Regions from separate parts of the Pseudomonas sp. BN515 genome, predicted to be linked through region 1. Evidence: predicted binding sites of a transcription regulator. Region 1 holds the regulator's gene; each other region holds the start of a gene.
The links. The regulator LexA, encoded in region 1, represses DNA repair genes until DNA is damaged. The targets are predictions, from matches to a motif close to CTGTNTNNNNANACAG.
Positions count from the first base shown of each region.

Region 2: the regulator LexA is predicted to act here: its motif matches at 2,136-2,151, upstream of recN (DNA repair protein RecN).
Region 3: the regulator LexA is predicted to act here: its motif matches at 2,114-2,129, upstream of imuA (translesion DNA synthesis-associated protein ImuA).

Region 1 is NZ_SSOH01000071.1:76,251-82,814, reverse strand. It holds gene E8E91_RS17460 (DEAD/DEAH box helicase) at 1-670, shown strand, start outside; gene E8E91_RS17455 (S-methyl-5'-thioinosine phosphorylase) at 747-1,484, opposite strand; gene nagZ (beta-N-acetylhexosaminidase) at 1,494-2,492, opposite strand; gene E8E91_RS17445 (L,D-transpeptidase) at 2,502-3,026, opposite strand; gene E8E91_RS17440 (TetR/AcrR family transcriptional regulator) at 3,071-3,778, opposite strand; gene lexA (transcriptional repressor LexA) at 4,001-4,612, shown strand; gene sulA (SOS-induced cell division inhibitor SulA) at 4,623-5,096, shown strand; gene E8E91_RS17425 (hypothetical protein) at 5,177-5,410, opposite strand; gene E8E91_RS17420 (DUF6586 family protein) at 5,481-5,999, opposite strand; gene topA (type I DNA topoisomerase) at 6,066-6,564, opposite strand, start outside.
Region 2 is NZ_SSOH01000030.1:74,067-80,630, reverse strand. It holds gene fur (ferric iron uptake transcriptional regulator) at 1-381, shown strand, start outside; gene recN (DNA repair protein RecN) at 438-2,111, opposite strand; gene grpE (nucleotide exchange factor GrpE) at 2,267-2,836, shown strand; gene dnaK (molecular chaperone DnaK) at 2,937-4,850, shown strand; gene dnaJ (molecular chaperone DnaJ) at 4,974-6,101, shown strand; gene dapB (4-hydroxy-tetrahydrodipicolinate reductase) at 6,183-6,564, shown strand, end outside.
Region 3 is NZ_SSOH01000073.1:11,581-18,144, reverse strand. It holds gene E8E91_RS19110 (SOS response-associated peptidase) at 1-145, opposite strand, end outside; gene E8E91_RS19105 (M28 family metallopeptidase) at 414-2,027, shown strand; gene imuA (translesion DNA synthesis-associated protein ImuA) at 2,233-2,847, shown strand; gene E8E91_RS19095 (DNA polymerase Y family protein) at 2,855-4,270, shown strand; gene E8E91_RS19090 (error-prone DNA polymerase) at 4,267-6,564, shown strand, end outside.

The DNA of each region.
Region 1 (6,564 bases):
GATGGATCACAAGGTGCGCGACGAGATCGACCGCAAGGGCCTCGCACGCAGCCAGATCGTGATCCTTGAAGCCCTGCTGAAGCTGCGCCAGGTGTGCTGCGACACCCGCCTGATCGAAGAGAGCGACACCCGCACGCGCGGCAGCAGCTCAGGCAAGCTGGACAGCCTGATGGAAATGCTGGAGGAACTGATCGCCGAGGGACGCAAGGTGCTGCTGTTCTCCCAGTTCACCAGCATGCTCGCCCTGATCGAGGACGAGCTGCGCAAGCGCAGCATCGACTATGTGCAGATCACCGGCGATACCCGCGACCGGCGCACGCCGGTGCAGCGCTTCCAGAATGGCGAGGTTCCGCTGTTCCTGATCAGCCTCAAGGCAGGCGGCACCGGCCTCAACCTCACCGCCGCCGACACGGTGATCCACTACGACCCCTGGTGGAACCCGGCAGTGGAACGCCAGGCAACCGACCGCGCCTATCGCATCGGCCAGGACAAGCCGGTTTTCGTCTATCGGCTGATTTCGCGGGGAACGGTGGAAGAGAAGATCCAGCAGTTGCAGGCGCAGAAGGCGGCGCTAGCACGAGGCATTCTGAACGGTCGCGAGAAGGAGGGCTGGCGATTGGCCGAAGAAGACATCGATGCCCTCTTCGCCCCCCTGCCCCGTTTCACCTGAAGCGCCAAGGTGGAACAGGCCGCCTTTGAGGCGTGCTGACTCACTTGTGATTCAGCACGCCAACGGCTGAAAGGCCTCAGCCTTTCAGCACGTGAGCCAGGACGCTACGCACCTTGCCGATGCCCTCGGCCAAGGCGGCCTCGATCTCGGCCATGGTGATGATGCCGTCGGATTTGCCGGCGGCAGGATTGACCACCAGCGACAGGCAGGCATAAGGCAGGTTCAACTCACGCGCCAGGGCCGCCTCCGGCATGCCGGTCATGCCGACGATGTCGCAGCCGTCGCGCTCCAGGCGGGCGATCTCAGCCACGGTTTCCAGGCGCGGGCCTTGGGTGCAGCCATAGACGCCAAAATCACTGTGCGGGAAGTCGCAGGCGTTCAGGGCCGCCAGCAGTCGGGCACGCAGTTCTTCGTCATAGGGATGGCTGAAATCGATATGGGTGACGTGATCCAGGTCGCCCTCGAAGAAGGTACCGATACGCCCGTGGGTGTAGTCGATCACCTGATGCGGCACAACCAGGTGGCCGCTCCCCATGGCCGGATGGATGCCGCCCACCGCGTTCACCGCAATTACCGCCTGGGCACCAGCATGTCTGAGGGCCCAGAGGTTGGCGCGATAGTTCACCTGATGAGGCGGAATCCGGTGCGGATGACCGTGACGGGCCAGGAACAGCACGTCATGCCCGGCGTATGAGCCATGGACAATGCCTGCCGACGGCGCGCCGTAGGGCGTTTCAGGGTTGAGCAGGGCTTTCATGCTCAGGCCTTCGAGCTGGGTCAGGCCTGTTCCACCAATAATGGCGTAGACGGTCATGTCGGTTCCTCAATCGATCAACTGAGCATCGCGCAGAGCCGCAACGGCCTGCAGCCAGCGGGGATCCTGGCGGTATTCGGTGCCTGGGAAGGCGCGACGGCGCATCCGCGCCAGGCTGGCCGGCGGCTTGGCGCCGAGACGCTGCAGACGTGCCAGGGCCAGCTCGGCCGAAGCACGGTCGTTGCATACCAGCCCCATGTCGCAACCGGCGGTCAGCGCCGCTTCGATACGCTCGGCGGCATCGCCCACCACATGGGCGCCCGCCATGGAGAGATCATCACTGAAGATGACGCCGGAGAATTTCAGCTCGCCGCGCAGGATTTCCTGCAGCCAGCGCCGGGAGAAGCCGGCGGGCTGATTATCCACCTGCGGATAAATCACGTGCGCCGGCATCATGCCGTCCAGCTCGGAAGCCAGACGGGCAAAGGGAACCAGGTCGCTCTGGCGAATCTGCTCCAGGCTGCGCTCGTCGGTAGGGATGGCCACATGGGAGTCGGCCTCCGCCCAGCCGTGGCCGGGGAAGTGTTTGCCGGTAGCGGCCATGCCAGCCTGACGCAGGCCACGGATGAAGGCACCCGCCAGGCGCGCGGCGCGCTCCGGGTCGCCTTCGAACGCGCGGCTGCCGACTACTGCACTGCGCTGGTGGTCGAGGTCCAGAACCGGGGCGAAGCTGATGTCCAGGCCAACGGCGAGCACTTCGGTCGCCATCAACCAGCCACACTGCTCCGCCAACTGCTCGGCGTTGTCGTTGTCGGCAAGGGCACGCATGGCGGGCAGGCGCAGGAAGCCTTGGCGCAGGCGCTGCACGCGGCCGCCTTCCTGGTCGACCGCGAGGATTAGATCGGGGCGAACAGCGCGGATGGAAGCACAGAGCTCACGCACCTGGCGCGGGCTTTCGATGTTGCGGGCAAAGATGATCAGACCGGCGACTTCCGGCTGACGGAGGATCTGCCGATCCTCGGCGGTCAGCCAGGTGCCACCGATATCCAGCATCAGGGAACCTTGCATGGAAAATCCTTAAAAGAGTTGTGCCGCCGCCCAGTCCGGGCAAGGCGCTTCGTCTATGCGTACCGCACAGTGGACGGGCACGCGATCGAAGAGTTCCAGCACGTCCGCGTTGCGCAGACGAATGCAACCATGGGATAGCGGTACACCCATGGGTTCAGTGTCCGGCGTGCCGTGTAGATAGATATAGCGGCGGAAGCTATCCACCCGTCCGAGGCGATTGCGGCCAGGCTCGCACCCGCTCAGCCAGAGGATGCGGGTGAGAATCCAGTCCCTTCCGGGAAAGCGCTGATGCAGCTCGGCATTCCAGACCTCACCGGTCCAGCGCCGCCCACGCAGGACAGCACCAAGGGGCAAGCCGTCGCCAATGCGCGCGCGGATCTGGTGCAATCCCCGGGGTGTGCAGTTGGAACCATTGGTTTCGCCCGCGCCATTCAGGGCGGTGGAGACAGGCATGCGCAGCACCAACTGCCCCTTGGCGAAGCCATAGAGCTGCTGGTCAGCGATGGAGATATGCAGGAGATCGAGGTTTTGCATGGGCCGCAAGCTTAGCCGATCAGCCAGCCTGCGCCCAAGTGGAATTAAGCCTTGGCGGACGCTGCCGGCGCCTTGTTGCGCGGCTTGAGCACCGCACTGGCCAACGCGTCGTCGGTGACTCCGGTTTCGGCACGCATGCCGGCGGCCAGGAACGGCACCATCAGTCGCATCACCTGCTCGATGGAGGTGTTCACGCCAAAGTCGGTTTCCGCCATCGCGCGCAGCGCCTTGATCCCCGACATGCTGAACGCCGCGGCGCCGAGCATGAAATGCACGCGCCAGAAGAGCTCAAGCGGCGGCACCCTGGGCGCGGATTCGTTCACCAGCAGCATGTAGCGGCGGAACACCTTGCCGTAAACCTCTTCGAGGTACTTGCGCAGGTGGCCCTGGCTCTGACTGAATGCAAGTCCGAGCAGGCGCATGAAGATTGATAGGTCGTTGCCACTGCGGGGCTTTACTGCCAGGGCCTGCTCGACGAGCATTTCCAGCAGTTCTTCGAGGCTGGCCTTGCTCTCCGCCTTGGATTGGCGGCGGTCCAGCTCTCGTTCTAGGCTCTGGCAGAACGGACCGAGAAAGCGCGAGAAGACTGCCTGGATCAGCGCCTTCTTCGAGCCAAAGTGATAGTTCACAGCCGCCAGGTTGACCCCGGCCTTGCTGGTGATCAGGCGCAACGAAGTCTCGGCGAAGCCTTTCTCCGCGAACAGCTGTTCCGCAGCATCCAGAATGCGTTCTACGGTTTCCGACTGGGCCATGGCTCCTCCGCCTGACAAACACTTGTTTGAAACATACGTTTCAGCCAGCCAGCTTGTCAAGCCGTGCTCACCATTATCTGACGCAACGGTCATTCCCCTGGCCAGATGACTTTCCCGACCACTGGTCAGCCCCTCGCCTTTCCAACCTTGCAAAAGAAGCGTTGCCAAGGCCGGAGCACTGTATATAATTCCAGTCACTGTATAAAAAGACAGAGCGCCACCATGCTGAAACTGACGCCCCGCCAAGCCGAGATTCTCGCATTCATCAAGCGCTGCCTTGAAGACAACGGCTTCCCCCCGACCCGCGCGGAAATTGCCCAGGAGCTTGGCTTCAAGTCCCCCAATGCCGCCGAAGAGCACCTCAAGGCCCTGGCCCGCAAGGGCGCAATCGAGATGACGCCAGGCGCCTCTCGCGGCATTCGCATCCCCGGATTCGAACCCGGCAACAATGAAGTCGATGGCCTTCCAGTGATCGGCCGGGTTGCTGCTGGCGCGCCGATTCTGGCCCAGCAGAACATCGAAGAATCCTGCCGCATCAACCCCGACTTCTTCCATCCCCGCGCCGACTACCTGCTACGTGTCCGCGGCATGTCGATGAAAGATATCGGTATCTATGACGGCGATCTGTTGGCCGTACACAGCACCCGCGAAGCCCGCAACGGACAGGTGGTCGTTGCTCGCCTGGGCGAAGAAGTCACCGTCAAGCGCTTCAAGCGTGAAGGCGAAAAGGTCTGGCTGATCGCCGAGAACCCCGAGTTCGCCCCCATCGAAGTGAACCTGGATGAACAGGATCTGGTGATTGAAGGTTTGAGTGTCGGCGTGATCCGCCGCTAAAGGAGGCGTTATGCAGTTCCCGCAGTCGCTTGGTCGGTCCCAGCTTCCCCTGTTTCACGACGCCATCCTGGCCAATCCCGTGGTACCGATGCTGACCGAAGTGGTCGAAGATCCGCGCCCGGAAGAGCCGGAAGCGTTCAGCGAACTATCCCTGCGCGGCGCCACCGGGCACTGCCGGAACCTCCTGGCCTCGGTATTGCGGGAATTAAGCGAGGAACAGGACGCCCGCTGGCTGACGCTGATCGGCGCCCCCTCGGGCCTGACCCGCGACTGGCTGCGCGAATCCGGACTCAACCGGGAACGCATCCTGATCCTGCAGCCACGCGGCGAGCAAAGTGCTCTCGAACTGACTTGCGAAGCCCTTCGGCTGGGCCGCAGCCACACCGTCGTCAGCTGGCTGCGCCTGGGGCAGAAGGCCAAGCAGCAACTGGCTCACGCCGCACGCCAAGGCGGCGCACAGAGCCTGAATATCCTGTTGGGTTGATTGAGCGCCGGGAACAGGGAAGACCTGGGCCCTGTGACATCAGACGGTAACCGAATCAGCGGAAGATCCGGCTCCGGAGATCAATGCAGGACGCGCGGACCTTCGTGATGGTCCATATCACCTTCGGCCAGACGACCAGCCATCTGAACGCCAACATTCAGCATGGCCTTGGCGACTTCCAGATGGTGCCCCTGAAGGAACGCCTTGGCATCAGCGGAGAAATCCAGCGTCACCAATGCTTCCTCGTCCTCGGCCCGGCGCAGGATGATGCGCCCGTCAGGCAGTTCGACTATTTCCAGAAAGGACGTTGGCATAGGTTCATATCTCCACGAAAGCGGCCATTGTACCAGCGCGCCGCCAGCACGCCCTAGCCCGTCGATCAAATCAGCATTCGCTGAGCGTTTCCCGGAAGCGCAAGGCGAGGGATTTCAGATTCTGCCTCCACGCCTCAAGGCACTCCCGCGACAGCGGCGCCTCTTCCTCTTCCAAGCTGACTGCAGTAATCAGCGGCAAGGTCGGATCAACCTTGGCCTGCCTGGGCGCCTGCGGCGGCTGGAACAGCGCGGAATAGGCAGCAAGGAGTTCAGCCAACCAGGTTTCCCGCTGCTGGGCGAGCTCCACCAGCTCAGCCAGCTCAGGACTGGGGGCAGCAGCCAGCACTTCTTGCGTCAGCAGTAATTCGACGCGAGGAGCGTTGGCTTCCGGAAGACGGTAGTAACCAGCGATCTCATGGCACAAGCCGAGCAACGCACCGTAGAGGTGGAAGAGCGATGCTTCCCGCTCGGATTGCACCAGCGCCTGGGCGTTCATCGCCCTGCCCTCCTCCGCCTTGCGCCAGGATTCCAGCGACAGGCCGGCGAAGAAGATCTTCTGGTTGGTGCGGGTATAAAGCTCGTGGGCCATGACGGCACCCTCCACAGGTGATTCGGGCAGTATATGCGCGCCCGGTGCCGGGCGCGCTGCAGCCGGTCAGCGCTTGTCTTCGACTTTCCACTTGCCGCCATCGAAGAAGGCGCGCCAGCCAGTGGGCTTGCCCTCGACCTCGGTCTGCACGTACTGCTCCTTGGTCTTGCGACTGAAGCGAATCACCGCCGGACGACCCTCAGGGTCCTTCTTCGGCGCGTCGAGCAGGTAGTGATACTTCGCGTCCAGCTCATCCTTGTGCGGGATCAGTTCCTGCACCAGTGGCGCACGGGTTTCCCGGTTCTTCGGGAACTGGCTGGCGGCCAGGAACAGGCCGGAAGCGCCATCACGAAGCACATAGATGTCGTCGACCTTCTCGCACTTCAGCTCCGGCATGCGGATCGGATCGATCTTCGGCGGTGCAGCCTCGCCGCTCTTCAACAGCTTGCGGGTGTTCTTGCAGCTGGCGTTGGTGCAGCCGAAGAACTTGCCGAAACGACCGGTCTTGAGCTGCATCTCACTACCGCACTTATCGCACTCCAGGCTCGGACCTTCGTAGCCCTTG
Region 2 (6,564 bases), on a different contig from region 1:
AAAGCCGGCCTGAAGGTCACCTTGCCTCGGGTCAAGATCCTCCAGATGCTCGACTCCACCGAGCAACGCCACATGAGCGCGGAGGACGTTTACAAGGCCCTGATGGAAGCCGGCGAAGATGTCGGTCTGGCCACTGTCTACCGGGTCCTGACCCAGTTCGAAGCTGCGGGCCTGGTAGTGCGCCACAACTTCGATGGCGGCCACGCTGTGTTCGAACTGGCCGATAGCGGCCACCACGATCACATGGTGTGCGTCGATTCCGGTGAAGTGATCGAATTCTTCGATCCGGAAATCGAGAAGCGCCAGAAGGAAATCGTCAAGGAGCGCGGCTACGAGCTGGTTGACCACAACCTGGTGCTCTACATCCGCAAGAAGAAGTAAGCGCTTCGCGCAAAAGAAAAGGCGACCTGTGGGTCGCCTTTTTCGTTTGGGCCGGATCAGCCCTGGGCGCTGGTCACCATCTTCCTGGCGTGGGCCAGGGATTCCTCGGTGAGGTCGACGCCGCCCAGCATGCGTGCGATTTCCTCGATGCGAGGTGCTTCCTGCAGCTTGGCCACGGCGGTGCGGGTTTCCTGCGTGCCACGTTCCTTGTGCACGAAGAGATGGTGGTGACCCTGCGCGGCCACCTGGGGCAGGTGGGTGACGGTGAGTACCTGGCCACGTTGACCGAGGCGGCGCAGCAACTGGCCGACCACTTCGGCGGTGGGGCCGCCGATACCCACGTCCACTTCGTCGAACACCAGCGTGGGAACGCGTGAGGTCTGGGCGGTGATCACCTGGATGGCCAGGCTGATGCGGGACAGCTCGCCGCCCGAAGCGACCTTGGCCAGTGCCTTGAGCGGCTGACCCGGGTTGGCGCTGACCAGGAATTCGACCTGTTCCAGGCCATTCTGCTGCGGTTCGTCGATCTGGCTGGCATGCAGCTGGATGCTGAATCGCCCACCGGGCATGCCCAGTCGCTGCATTTCGGTTTCTACCGAGCCTGCCAGGCGGTCAGACGCTTCGCCGCGCAGCCGGCTCAGCTCGGCAGCCTTTTCCCGGTAGTGGCGTTCATAGGCGGCCAGTTCCTCGGTCAGGCGCTCAACCGCTTCGTCATCGGCGTTGAGGGCTTCCAGTTCATCCAGTAGGTGCTGCTGCAGTTCCGCCAGCTCGTTTGGTTGCACCCGGTGCTTGCGCGCCAGGGTGTAGATGGTGTCGAGGCGCTCTTCGAGTGCCTGCTGGCGTTCGGGGTCGGCGTCGAAATGGTCGAGGAAGCGGTTAAGCTCACCCATGGCTTCTTCGACCTGGATCTGCGCGCTGGACAGCAGGTTGACCGCTTCAGCCAGCGCGCCGGGCTGGGTATGGAAGGCGGTCAGTCGGTTGAGGCTGGAGGTGAGTGCGCTGAGCACGTTGCCGGCATCGCTCTCGCTGCAGAAGTCGATCACCTGGCGGCAGGCGGCCAGCAGGCTTTCGGCGTTGGCCAGGTTCTTGTGTTCCTGTTCAAGCTGCTCCAGCTCGTTGTCGCCGAGGGCAAGGTTCTCCAGTTCGTCCAGCTGGTAGCTGAGCAACTGGTGGCGCGCGCGCTGCTCGTCGCCAGCGCGGGAGAGGCGCTCCAGCTCCTGGCGGGTTTGCCGCCAGCGTTGTGCGGCTAGCTGTACCTGGCGAGCGAGGTCGCTGGCGCCGGCGAATTCGTCCAGGAGGCGGCGATGGGTGTCGGCCTTGAGCAGGGATTGGTGTTCGTGCTGGCTGTGGATGTCGATCAGCAGCTCGCCCAGGTTCTTGAGGTCGCCCTGGGGGCAGGGGCTGCCATTTATATAGGCGCGCGACCGGCCTTCGGCGGTGATGACGCGGCGCAGGATGCAGGGGCCGTCGTTGTCCAGGTCGCGCTCGGCCAGCCAGGCTCGGGCTTCGGGAATGTCGCTGATGTCGAAGCTGGCGAGGATGTCGGCCTTGTCGGCGCCGGGACGCACCACTCCACTGTCGGCGCGATCGCCCAGTGTGAGTCCGAGAGCGTCGAGCATGATCGACTTGCCGGCTCCGGTTTCGCCGGTGATCACGGACATGCCGCCCTCGAGCTCCAGGTCCAGGTGCTCGACGATGGCGTAGTTATGGATCGACAGGTGTACCAGCATGGTGCGACTCCCGCGCTGAGATGGCTGGGTATTTATACAGTGTTTGTTTTCTGGCTGACAATCGTCCCTCCCCCTTGAAGCGACAAATTGCGACCCCATATAGGCGGACATATCAGCGGGTCTTTGCCCGCAGCTGTCTTTATGAGGAGGAAGGCATGGCCGACGAACAGACCCTGGAAAACCAGACCCCCGAAGCGAATTCCGCTGCCGAAACCGCATCCGGTGAAGATCTCGCCGCTCGCGTACAGGTGCTGGAAGAGCAACTGGCCGCGGCCCAGGATCAGTCGCTGCGCGTTGCCGCCGAGCTGCAGAACATCCGCCGCCGCGCCGAGCAGGATGTGGAGAAGGCGCACAAGTTCGCTCTGGAAAAATTCGCCAACGACCTGCTGCCGGTGGTCGATAGCCTGGAGCGCGGCCTGGAACTGTCCAGCTCCACCGACGAGACCATCAAGCCGGTGCGCGAGGGCATGGAACTGACCCTCAAGCTGTTCCACGACACCCTCAAGCGCTATCAGCTGGAAGCCGTTGATCCGCATGGCGCGCCCTTCAATCCCGAGCACCACCAGGCCATGGCCATGGAAGAAAGCACCCATGTCGAGCCGGGCAGCGTGCTGAAGGTGTTCCAGAAGGGCTACCTGCTCAACGGTCGTCTGCTGCGCCCCGCCATGGTGGTGGTCAGCAAGGCGCCGAGTGCCACTCCGCCGTCGATTGACGAGCAGGCTTGAAATCCGGCCTCGGGCCCCCATCTGTTAGTTCAAGCGTTTATGTGCTGCCGCGGCCCGTGAAGCGAGGTCGCGGAGAATTCAAAGTTTCGGGAGAGAGAATATGGGCAAAATCATTGGTATCGACCTGGGGACCACCAACTCTTGCGTGGCCATCCTGGAAAACGGCAGCGTCAAGGTGATCGAGAACGCCGAAGGCGCTCGCACCACGCCGTCCATCATCGCCTACACCAACGACGGTGAGACCCTGGTCGGCCAGTCCGCCAAGCGTCAGGCGGTCACCAACCCGCAGAACACCCTGTACGCCGTAAAGCGCCTGATCGGTCGCCGCTTCGAAGAAGACGTCGTGCAGAAAGACATCAAGATGGTTCCCTACAAGATCGCCAAGGCCGACAACGGTGACGCCTGGGTGGAAGTGAAGGGCCAGAAGATGGCGCCGCCGCAAATCTCCGCGGAAGTGCTGAAGAAAATGAAGAAGACCGCCGAAGACTACCTCGGCGAGCCGGTAACCGAAGCGGTGATCACCGTTCCGGCCTACTTCAACGACAGCCAGCGCCAGGCTACCAAGGACGCCGGCCGCATCGCCGGTCTGGACGTCAAGCGCATCATCAACGAGCCGACCGCAGCTGCGCTGGCCTACGGCATGGACAAGGCCAAGGGCGACCACACCGTCATCGTGTATGACCTGGGTGGCGGTACCTTCGACGTGTCGGTAATCGAGATCGCCGAAGTCGACGGTGAGCACCAGTTCGAAGTACTGGCCACCAACGGTGACACCTTCCTGGGTGGTGAAGACTTCGACCTGCGCCTGATCGACTACCTCGTTGACGAGTTCAAGAAAGAATCCGGCATGGACCTGAAGGGCGATCCCCTGGCCATGCAGCGCCTGAAGGAAGCCGCCGAGAAGGCCAAGATCGAGCTCTCCTCCGCTCAGCAGACCGACGTCAACCTGCCGTACATCACTGCAGATCAGACCGGTCCGAAGCACCTGAACGTGAAGATTTCCCGCGCCAAGCTGGAAGCCCTGGTGGAAGACCTGGTCGCTCGTACCATCGAGCCTTGCCGCATCGCCCTGAAGGACGCCGGCCTGGACGTATCCGACATTCAGGAAGTGATCCTGGTTGGTGGTCAGACCCGCATGCCGCTGGTGCAGAAGCAAGTCGCTGACTTCTTCGGCAAGGAGCCGCGCAAGGACGTGAACCCGGACGAAGCCGTCGCTATCGGTGCTGCCATCCAGGGCGCCGTACTCGCCGGTGACGTGAAGGACGTTCTGCTGCTCGACGTTTCCCCGCTGACCCTCGGCATCGAAACCCTGGGTGGCGTGATGACCGCGCTGATCGAGAAGAACACCACCATCCCGACCAAGAAGTCGCAGGTGTTCTCCACCGCTGACGACAACCAGTCCGCCGTGACCATTCACGTGCTGCAGGGTGAGCGCAAGCAGGCTGCCCAGAACAAGTCCCTGGGCAAGTTCGACCTGGCCGAGATTCCGCCGGCTCCGCGTGGCGTACCGCAGATCGAAGTGACTTTCGACATCGACGCCAACGGCATCCTGCACGTCGGCGCGAAGGACAAGGCCACCGGCAAGCAGCAGTCCATCGTGATCAAGGCCAACTCCGGCCTGTCCGAGGAAGAGATCCAGCAGATGGTGCGTGATGCCGAGGCCAACGCCGAGGAAGACCGCAAGTTCGAAGAGCTGGCGGCTGCCCGTAACCAGGGTGACGCGCTGGTCCACGCTACTCGCAAGATGATCACCGAGGCTGGCGACAAGGCCACCGCCGAGGAGAAGGCAGCCATCGAGAAAGTGCTGGGCGAGCTGGAAGTAGCCGTGAAGGGCGACGACAAGGCCGAGATCGAAGCCAAGATGAACGCCCTGTCCCAGGCTTCCGCTCCGCTGGCGCAGAAGATGTACGCCGATCAGGCTCAGGCTGGTGAGCAGCCGCAGGCCTCCAATGCGGACAAGGCTGGCGACGATGCCGTCGACGCTGAGTTCGAAGAGGTCAAGGAAAACAAGTAAGTGTCACGCTTGCTTCCGTCCCGGTGTGCGGGGCTAGACGCCCCGTACGCCTGATCCGCCACGCGGGAGCTTGCTCCCGCGTTGGCGTGTCTGGGGCTGGTGAATTCGAGAGTGCAGGAAACTATGGCTAAACGTGACTTTTACGAAATCCTCGGTGTCGAGCGCGGCGCCAGCGAGGCTGAGCTGAAGAAGGCTTATCGCCGGCTGGCGATGAAGCACCACCCGGACCGTAATCCGGGGGACAAGGAGTCCGAAGAGAAATTCAAAGAGGCCAACGAGGCCTACGAGATCCTGTCCGATGCCAGCAAGCGCGCGGCATACGATCAGTACGGCCACGCCGGCGTCGATCCGCAGATGGGTGCGGGCGCTGGAGCCGGCTTCGGTGGCGCCAGCTTCTCCGACATTTTCGGCGACGTGTTCAGCGATTTCTTCGGTGGTCAGCGTGGCGGCCAGCGCGGCGGCCCGCAGCGCGGCAGCGACTTGCGCTACACCCTTGAGCTGAACCTCGAAGAAGCCGTGCGTGGCACTACCGTGACCATCCGCGTGCCGACCCTGGTCAATTGCAAGACCTGCGAAGGCTCGGGTGCCAAGAAGGGCACCAGCCCGGTCACCTGTACCACCTGCGGTGGTATCGGCCAGGTGCGCATGCAGCAGGGCTTCTTCTCGGTGCAGCAGACCTGCCCGCGCTGCCACGGCAGCGGCAAGATGATCAGCGATCCGTGCGGCAGCTGCCATGGCCAGGGCCGTGTGGAAGAGCACAAGACCCTGTCGGTGAAGGTACCGGCCGGCGTCGATACCGGCGACCGTATCCGCCTCTCCGGCGAAGGTGAAGCGGGTGCCCTGGGTGGTCCGTCCGGTGACCTCTACGTGGTGGTCAACGTGCGCGAGCACCCGATCTTCCAGCGCGATGGCAAGCACCTCTATTGCGAAGTGCCGATCAGCTTCGCGGACGCCGCCCTGGGTGGCGAGCTGGAAGTGCCGACCCTGGACGGCCGGGTCAAGCTGAAGATTCCGGAAGCGACCCAGACCGGCAAGCTCTTCCGCCTGCGTGGCAAGGGCGTGGCCCCGGTACGTGGCGGTGGTGCGGGTGACCTGATGTGCCGCGTGGTGGTGGAAACCCCGGTCAATCTGGACAAGCGCCAGCGCGAGCTGCTCGACGAGTTCCGCAAGACGCTGCAGAACGATGGCTCCCATTCGCCCAAGGCCAGCAGCTGGTTCGAGGGCATGAAGCGCTTCTTCGGCGATCTCTAACGACGAGCTGGATGCCGCTGCCGGGCCATTTCCGTTCCGGTGCCGGTGTCCAGCTCCAGGCTTCCAGCTTGGAGCTTTTTTATGCGACGTATTGCTGTGATGGGCGCCGCCGGGCGCATGGGCAAGAACCTGATCGAGGCAGTGCAGCAGGCACAGGGCGCCGGACTGACCGCCGCCATCGATCGTCCGGACAGCACCCTGGTTGGCGCTGATGCCGGTGAGCTGGCAGCGCTGGGCCGTATTGGCGTGCCGCTGTCGGGTGATCTGGCGAAGGTGGTCGACGAGTTCGACGTGCTGATCGACTTCACTCATCCCTCGGTGACCCTGAAGAACCTGGAAGTCTGCCGTCAGGCCGGCAAGGCCATGGTGATCGGCACCACCGGATTCTCCGCCGAAGAGAAGGCTCTGCTGGCGGCTGCCGCCAAAGAGATCCCGATCGTTTTCGCGGCTAACTTCAGCGTCG
Region 3 (6,564 bases), on a different contig from region 1:
GGCGCAGCATCGGCACCTGGCTGGTGGGGGCCACATTGAAGCTCTGGATCCAGCGACCCGAGTCCCGCGCGCCGATGTGCCAGTAGTCTTCGATGGCGCGATCGGAGGGACTGACGTAGCGGCCGCACATGGCTGGTTCCTGCATCGGGGAATGCCTTCAGCATAGAACCCGCACAGCTGCCATATGCGCTGGTGATATGAGGTGGCCATCTATTTGATGGCTATCCAGTGGCGTATCTCCGGCCATTTGCTGCGAAAAAGGCGACAAAGTGCACGTTTTTTACACGTGCCCGAAAGAACCGAATGACCTTGCGCCAGTCTGTTCTCTCAGGCCTGCACCCGAGGATGCCGTACAGGACAGTGGCGCAATGCCACGGCAGGCCGCCTACAACCACTTCAAAAGGATTGAAGTCATGACCCACAAGAACAACGTCAGACGTGTTGTTGGTTCTCTGATTCTCGCCGCTTCCACTTCCACCCTTGCCGCCCCGGCGCCTGAAGGCGATGCCTTCGGCGATTACTGGAGTCCCGGCAAACCCAACCCCGCTCTCTGCAAATCACCGGTGCTGGTTGGCACGCCCGTGGGCCTGCCGCGATGTCTGCAGGCGAGCAATGTGATGCAGCGCCTGCAGGAGCTGCAGGACATCGCCACCCTCAACGATGGCAACCGCGCGGCTGGTTTGCCGGGCTACCAGGCCTCGATCGACTACGTGAAGCAGACCCTGGAGCACGCCGGTTACCAGGTGCGGGTGCAGCCGTTCCCCTTCACCGCCTACTTTCCCAAGGGGCCGGGCACCTTGCAGGCTTTGACGCCGCAACCGGCGGAATACGTCTGGGAGGAGGACTTCACCTACCTGTCGCAGACCGATGCCGGAGACGTCAGCGCCCCGGTGGTGCCGGTGGACCTGTCCCTCGGTGCCGGCAACACCTCCACCAGCGGTTGCGAGGCGGAGGATTTCGCCGGATTTCCCAGCGGCGCCATCGCCCTGGTCCAGCGCGGCAGCTGCAACTTCGAGCTGAAGGCGGAGAACGCCGCGGCGGCTGGTGCGGCGGGTGTGATCATCTTCAACCAGGGCAATACCGAGGAGCGCAAAGGTCTGGAAAACGTCACCCTGGGCGACACCTACGAGGGCGGCATCCCGGTGCTGTTCGCCACCTATGACAACGGCGTGGCCTGGTCCCAGACCCCCGGCCTGCAATTGCGCATGGTGGCGGACGTGATCCGCGAGAAGACGCAGACCTTCAACCTGGTGGCCGAAACCCGGCGCGGCGATCCGAAGAACGTAGTGATGGCCGGCGCGCACCTGGATTCGGTGTTCGAAGGCCCCGGCATCAACGACAACGGCTCGGGCAGCGCAGCGTTGCTGGAAATGGCCGTGCTGCTGCGCAAGGCGCATCCGCAGAACAAGGTGCGTTTCGCCTGGTGGGGCGCGGAGGAATCCGGGCTGGTGGGTTCGACCTTCTACGTCAACAGCCTGAGCGATGAGGAACGGAAGCAGATCAAGGCGTACCTGAACTTCGACATGATCGGTTCGCCGAACTTCGGCAACTTCATCTATGACGGCGACGGCTCTTCCTTTGGCCTGCAGGGCCCGCCCGGCTCGGCTGCCATCGAGCGTCTGTTCGAGGCCTACTTCAAGCTGCGTGGCGAGCCTGCCGAAGGCACCCAGATCGACTTCCGCTCCGACTATGCGCAGTTCTTCGAGGTGGGCATTCCCTTCGGCGGCCTGTTCACCGGCGCCGAAGACATCAAGAGCGAAGAGCAGGCGCAGAAGTACGGCGGCGCCGCCGGCCAGCCCTTCGATCCCTGCTACCACCAAGGCTGCGACAACACCGCCAACATTGACCTGAACGCGCTGGAGATCAACGGGGACGCCATGGCCTTCGCCACCAGTTGGCTGTCGCTGTCGACGAAGATTATCGACGACGAGATCGCCGCGGCCGCCGAGCAAGCGAAGGGTGCCAAGACCCTGCGTGTGCAGTCGGTGCGCCAGTCCGAGCGCTGGGGTAATCACTTCGTGAAATGACGGAAGGGCGGCGGGCCTGCGGAGTCTCGTGCTTTCGCAGGCCTTCCGTCTTTTCTGAATTGACCGTAGGAAGTCTCTGCGATTTACTGTATATAAATACAGTATTCGTAGGATTTCCCCTAATGGCCTTGATGATTGTTCCTGGCCCTTTCGGCAGCCCCGCCCCGGGGCTGCCGTTTTTCTCTTCTGGCAGTGAGTGGAGCTGATGGGCGCTGTCGTTGCCCTCGACGCCCTGCTCAATGAGCGGCGGGTCTGGAAAGGCCAGCCCGGCGCGCTGCCGTCCGATAGCGACCAACCCACCGGCCTTGCCGCCCTGGACCGGGTCCTGCCCGGCGGTGGCTGGCCTGAGGCTGCGCTCAGCGAAATCCTCGTTCCGGCCGCAGGCCTGGGCGAGCTGCGTCTGCTCTGGCCCACACTGGCACGGCTGACCGCCAGCGCTGAGCGCGTGGTGCTGGTGGCGCCGCCGCATATCCCTTATCCACAGGCCTGGCAGGCCGCCGGCGTTGACCTGCGTTGGCTGGCGCTGGTGGAGGCCAGCGGCCGCGATGCCCTCTGGGCGGCCGAACAATGCCTGCGTTCCGGCAGTTGCGCAGCGGTGCTGTGCTGGCCGCAACAGGCCGATGACCGCGCCCTGCGCCGCCTGCAGGTGGCTGCCGAAACCGGCCAGACCCTGGCCTTCGCCTACCGCCCGCTGGATGCCGCCCTGAACCCCTCGCCGGCGGCCTTGCGCATCGCCGTCGACGGCTGGCCGGCGCAGCTGCGGGTGCTCAAGTGCCGGGGTGGCCTGCCGCCCGCGGCGCCGATCGCCCTGTCCCGGTGATGCCGTCATGCGCTGGGCCTGCATATTGCTGCCGCAGTTGGCGCTGGATGGCGTGCTGCGCGTCCACCCCGACCCCGAAGCGCCCTTGGCGCTGGTGACGGGCACGCCCCAACGCCGCGTGTTGCGTGCCCTCAACCCGGCGGCCAAGGCCCTGGGACTGCGCCCCGGCCAGTCGCTGACCGCCGCCCACGTCCTGACCCGCGACTTCACCCTGGTGGAGTACGACCCGGCGCGGATCGAGCACTGGCAGCAACTGCTGGCCGCCTGGGCCTATCGCTTCAGTTCCCAGATCAGCCTGCGCTATCCGCGTTGCCTGCTGCTGGAGGTGGAATCCAGCTTCGCCCTGTTCGGCCCCTGGCCGCGCTTCGAGGCCCGGTTGCGGCGGGAGCTTACGGGCCTGGGTTTCCGCCATCGCATCGTCGCGGCGCCCAACCCGGCGGCGGCGCGGGTGCTGGCCAATGCCTACGATGGCCTGGCGGTGGCGAGCCAGGACGAATTGCGTGAAGCCCTCGGGCGCATGCCGGTGGATCGCGCCGGCCTGGCACGGGATTCCGCCACCGCCTTCGCCCGCATGGGCCTGCGCCACCTGGAGCAGGTGCTGGCGCTGCCCCGGGAGACGGTGGCCCGACGCTTCCCGGGAGACGTGTTGCAGCACCTCGATACCCTGCTGGGCGACCGCCCCCTGGCGCTGGAGTGCTATCGGCCGCCGGATGAGTTCGACCTGCGCATCGAGCTGAACTTCGAGGTGGAATCCCATCAGGCGCTGCTGTTCCCCCTGCGCCGTCTCACCGCTGACCTGGCCGCTTTCCTCGCCTGCCGTGACAGCGGCGTGCAGCGCTTCACTCTCCATCTGGAACACCGCGACCTGCCGGAAACCCGGGTGCCAGTGGGGCTGCTCAGCGCCGAGCGTGAGGCGACCATGCTCTTCGAACTGGCCCGTGGGCGCCTGGAGCAGTTGCAGGTTCCGGCCCCGGTGCGCGCCTTCCGTCTGCAGGCGCGGGACCTGCCGGCCTTCGTCCCGGAGCGGCGCGAGCTGTTCGACGAGCGCCCGCAGCAATCCCTGCCCTGGGAGCAATTGCGCGAACGCCTGCGGGCACGCCTGGGAGACGACGCGGTGCACGGTCTGGCTGCCCGTGCCGACCACCGTCCCGAATGCGCCTGGCAACTGGATGCGGAGGGCCCGCAGGCGCCGCTCCCGCCTGGTCCGCCCCGTCCCGGCTGGTTGTTGCGTGAACCCGTGCCCCTGCGGGAGTCGTCCGTCCGCATCCTCGCCGGCCCCGAACGCATCGAGTCCGGCTGGTGGGATGGCGGCGACGTGCGCCGCGACTACTACCTGGTGGAAACCCGCGGTGGCCAGCGTGGCTGGGCCTTCCGCACAGTGAACGGGGAGGGGCCGCTGCTGTTGCACGGCTGGTTCGCATGAACGCCTACGCCGAGCTGCACTGCCTGTCCAACTTCAGCTTCCAGCGCGGGGCCTCCAGCGCCGATGAGCTGTTCAAGCGTGCCAAGGAGCATGGCTACGCAGCCCTGGCGATCACCGACGAATGCACCCTGGCCGGCATCGTCCGCGCCTGGCAGGCCTCGAAGAAGAGCGAGCTGCCCCTGGTGATCGGCAGCGAAGTACGGGTTGAGGGCGGCCCGAAGCTGGTGCTGCTGGTGGAAAACCTGGCCGGCTACCAGCGCCTTTGCCGGCTCATCACCCAAGCCCGGCGGAGGGCGAAGAAGGGCGAGTACCGCTTGCTGCGTGATGACCTGACCGAACCCACGGATGGCCTGCTGGCCCTCTGGGTGCCGGACCGGGAAGACGACGGCCGCGAAGGTTCGTGGCTGCGCCAGTGTTTCCCCGAACGCCTGTGGCTGGCGGTGGAACTGCACCAGGGACCGGACGACACCGGCCGTCTGGAGCGCCTGCTGGCCCTGGCCGAGCGCGTCGGCATCCCGCCTGTGGCGACTGGCGATGTGCATATGCATGCCCGTGGCCGCCGCGCCCTGCAGGACTGCATGACCGCCGTGCGCCATCACTGCACGGTGGCCGAGGCCGGGCTGCGGTTGTTCCCCAATGGCGAGCGCCACCTGCGCCGCCGCGAGGCGCTGGCTGGCCTCTACCCGGCGCAGCTGCTGGCCGAATCGCTGCGCATCGCCCGCCGCTGCGAGTTCAGCCTGAGCCAGCTGGATTACCAGTACCCTCGCGAGCTGGTGCCGGACGGGCACAGCCCCAGCACCTGGCTGCGTGCCGCCACCGAGGAGGGGATGCTGCGACGCTGGCCCGACGGCGTGCCGGCCAAGGCGCGGGCGCTGGTGGAAAAGGAGCTCGCGCTGATCACCGAGCTGGGCTACGAGAGCTACTTCCTCACGGTGCACGACATAGTCGAGTTCGCCCGCCGTCAGAACATTCTCTGCCAGGGGCGCGGCTCGGCGGCCAACTCGGTGGTGTGCTTCGCCCTGGGCATCACCGAGCTGGACCCCTGCAGCACCACTGAACTCCTGTTCGAGCGCTTCATGTCAAAGGAGCGCAACGAACCGCCGGATATCGACGTCGACTTCGAGCACGAGCGCCGCGAGGAGGTCATCCAGTACGTATTCCGTCGCTACGGACGGGGCCGGGCGGCGCTAACGGCGGTGGTCAACACCTACCACGGCGCCGGCGCGGTACGTGATGTGGCCAAGTCTCTCGGCCTGCCGCCGGACCAGGTCAACGCCCTGGCCGATTGCTGCGGCGGCTGGAGCGACCAGGGGCCTTCGGCGGAGCGTCTGCGGGAGGTGGGTTTCGACCCGGAAAGCCCGGTGCTGCGCCGGGTAGTGGCTCTTACCAACGAGCTGATCGGCTTTCCCCGCCACCTGTCCCAGCACCCCGGCGGCTTCGTGATTTCAGAAGCACCGCTGGACAGCCTGGTGCCGGTGGAAAACGCCACCATGGCCGAGCGCACCGTCATCCAGTGGGACAAGGACGACCTCGATCTGGTGGGGCTGCTGAAAGTGGACGTGCTGGCGCTGGGCATGCTCAGCGCGCTGCGCCGCTGCTTCGCCCTGATCGAGCGCTATCGCGGCATCCAGTGGACCATCGCCACCTTGCCCAAGGAGGACGAGGCCACTTACGACATGATCGGCCGCGCCGACACCATCGGCGTATTCCAGATCGAGTCACGGGCGCAGATGTCCATGCTGCCGCGCCTGAAGCCCAGGGAGTTCTACGACCTGGTGATCCAGGTCGCCATCGTCCGTCCGGGGCCGATCCAGGGGAACATGGTCCATCCCTACCTGCGACGGCGTAAGGGCGAGGAGAAGGTGACCTATCCCAAGGACGAGCTGATCCCGGTGTTCAAGCGCACCCTGGGCGTGCCGCTGTTCCAGGAGCAGGTGATGCAGCTGGCCATAGTCGCCGCCGACTACACGCCCGGCGAAGCGGACGAACTGCGCCGCAACATGGCCGCCTGGAAGCGTCATGGCGGCCTGGAGCACCACCGTCAGCGGCTGACGTCGCGGATGCTCGCCAAGGGCTATGAACTGGACTTCATCGAGCGGATCTTCGAGCAGATCAAGGGCTTCGGCAGCTACGGATTCCCCGAATCCCACGCCGCCAGTTTCGCCCTGCTCACCTATGCCAGTTGTTGGCTGAAATGCCACGAGCCGGCCGCCTATGCCTGCGCCCTGATCAACAGCTGGCCGATGGGGTTCTACAGCCCCGACCAGGTACTGCAGGACGCGCGCCGCCACAGG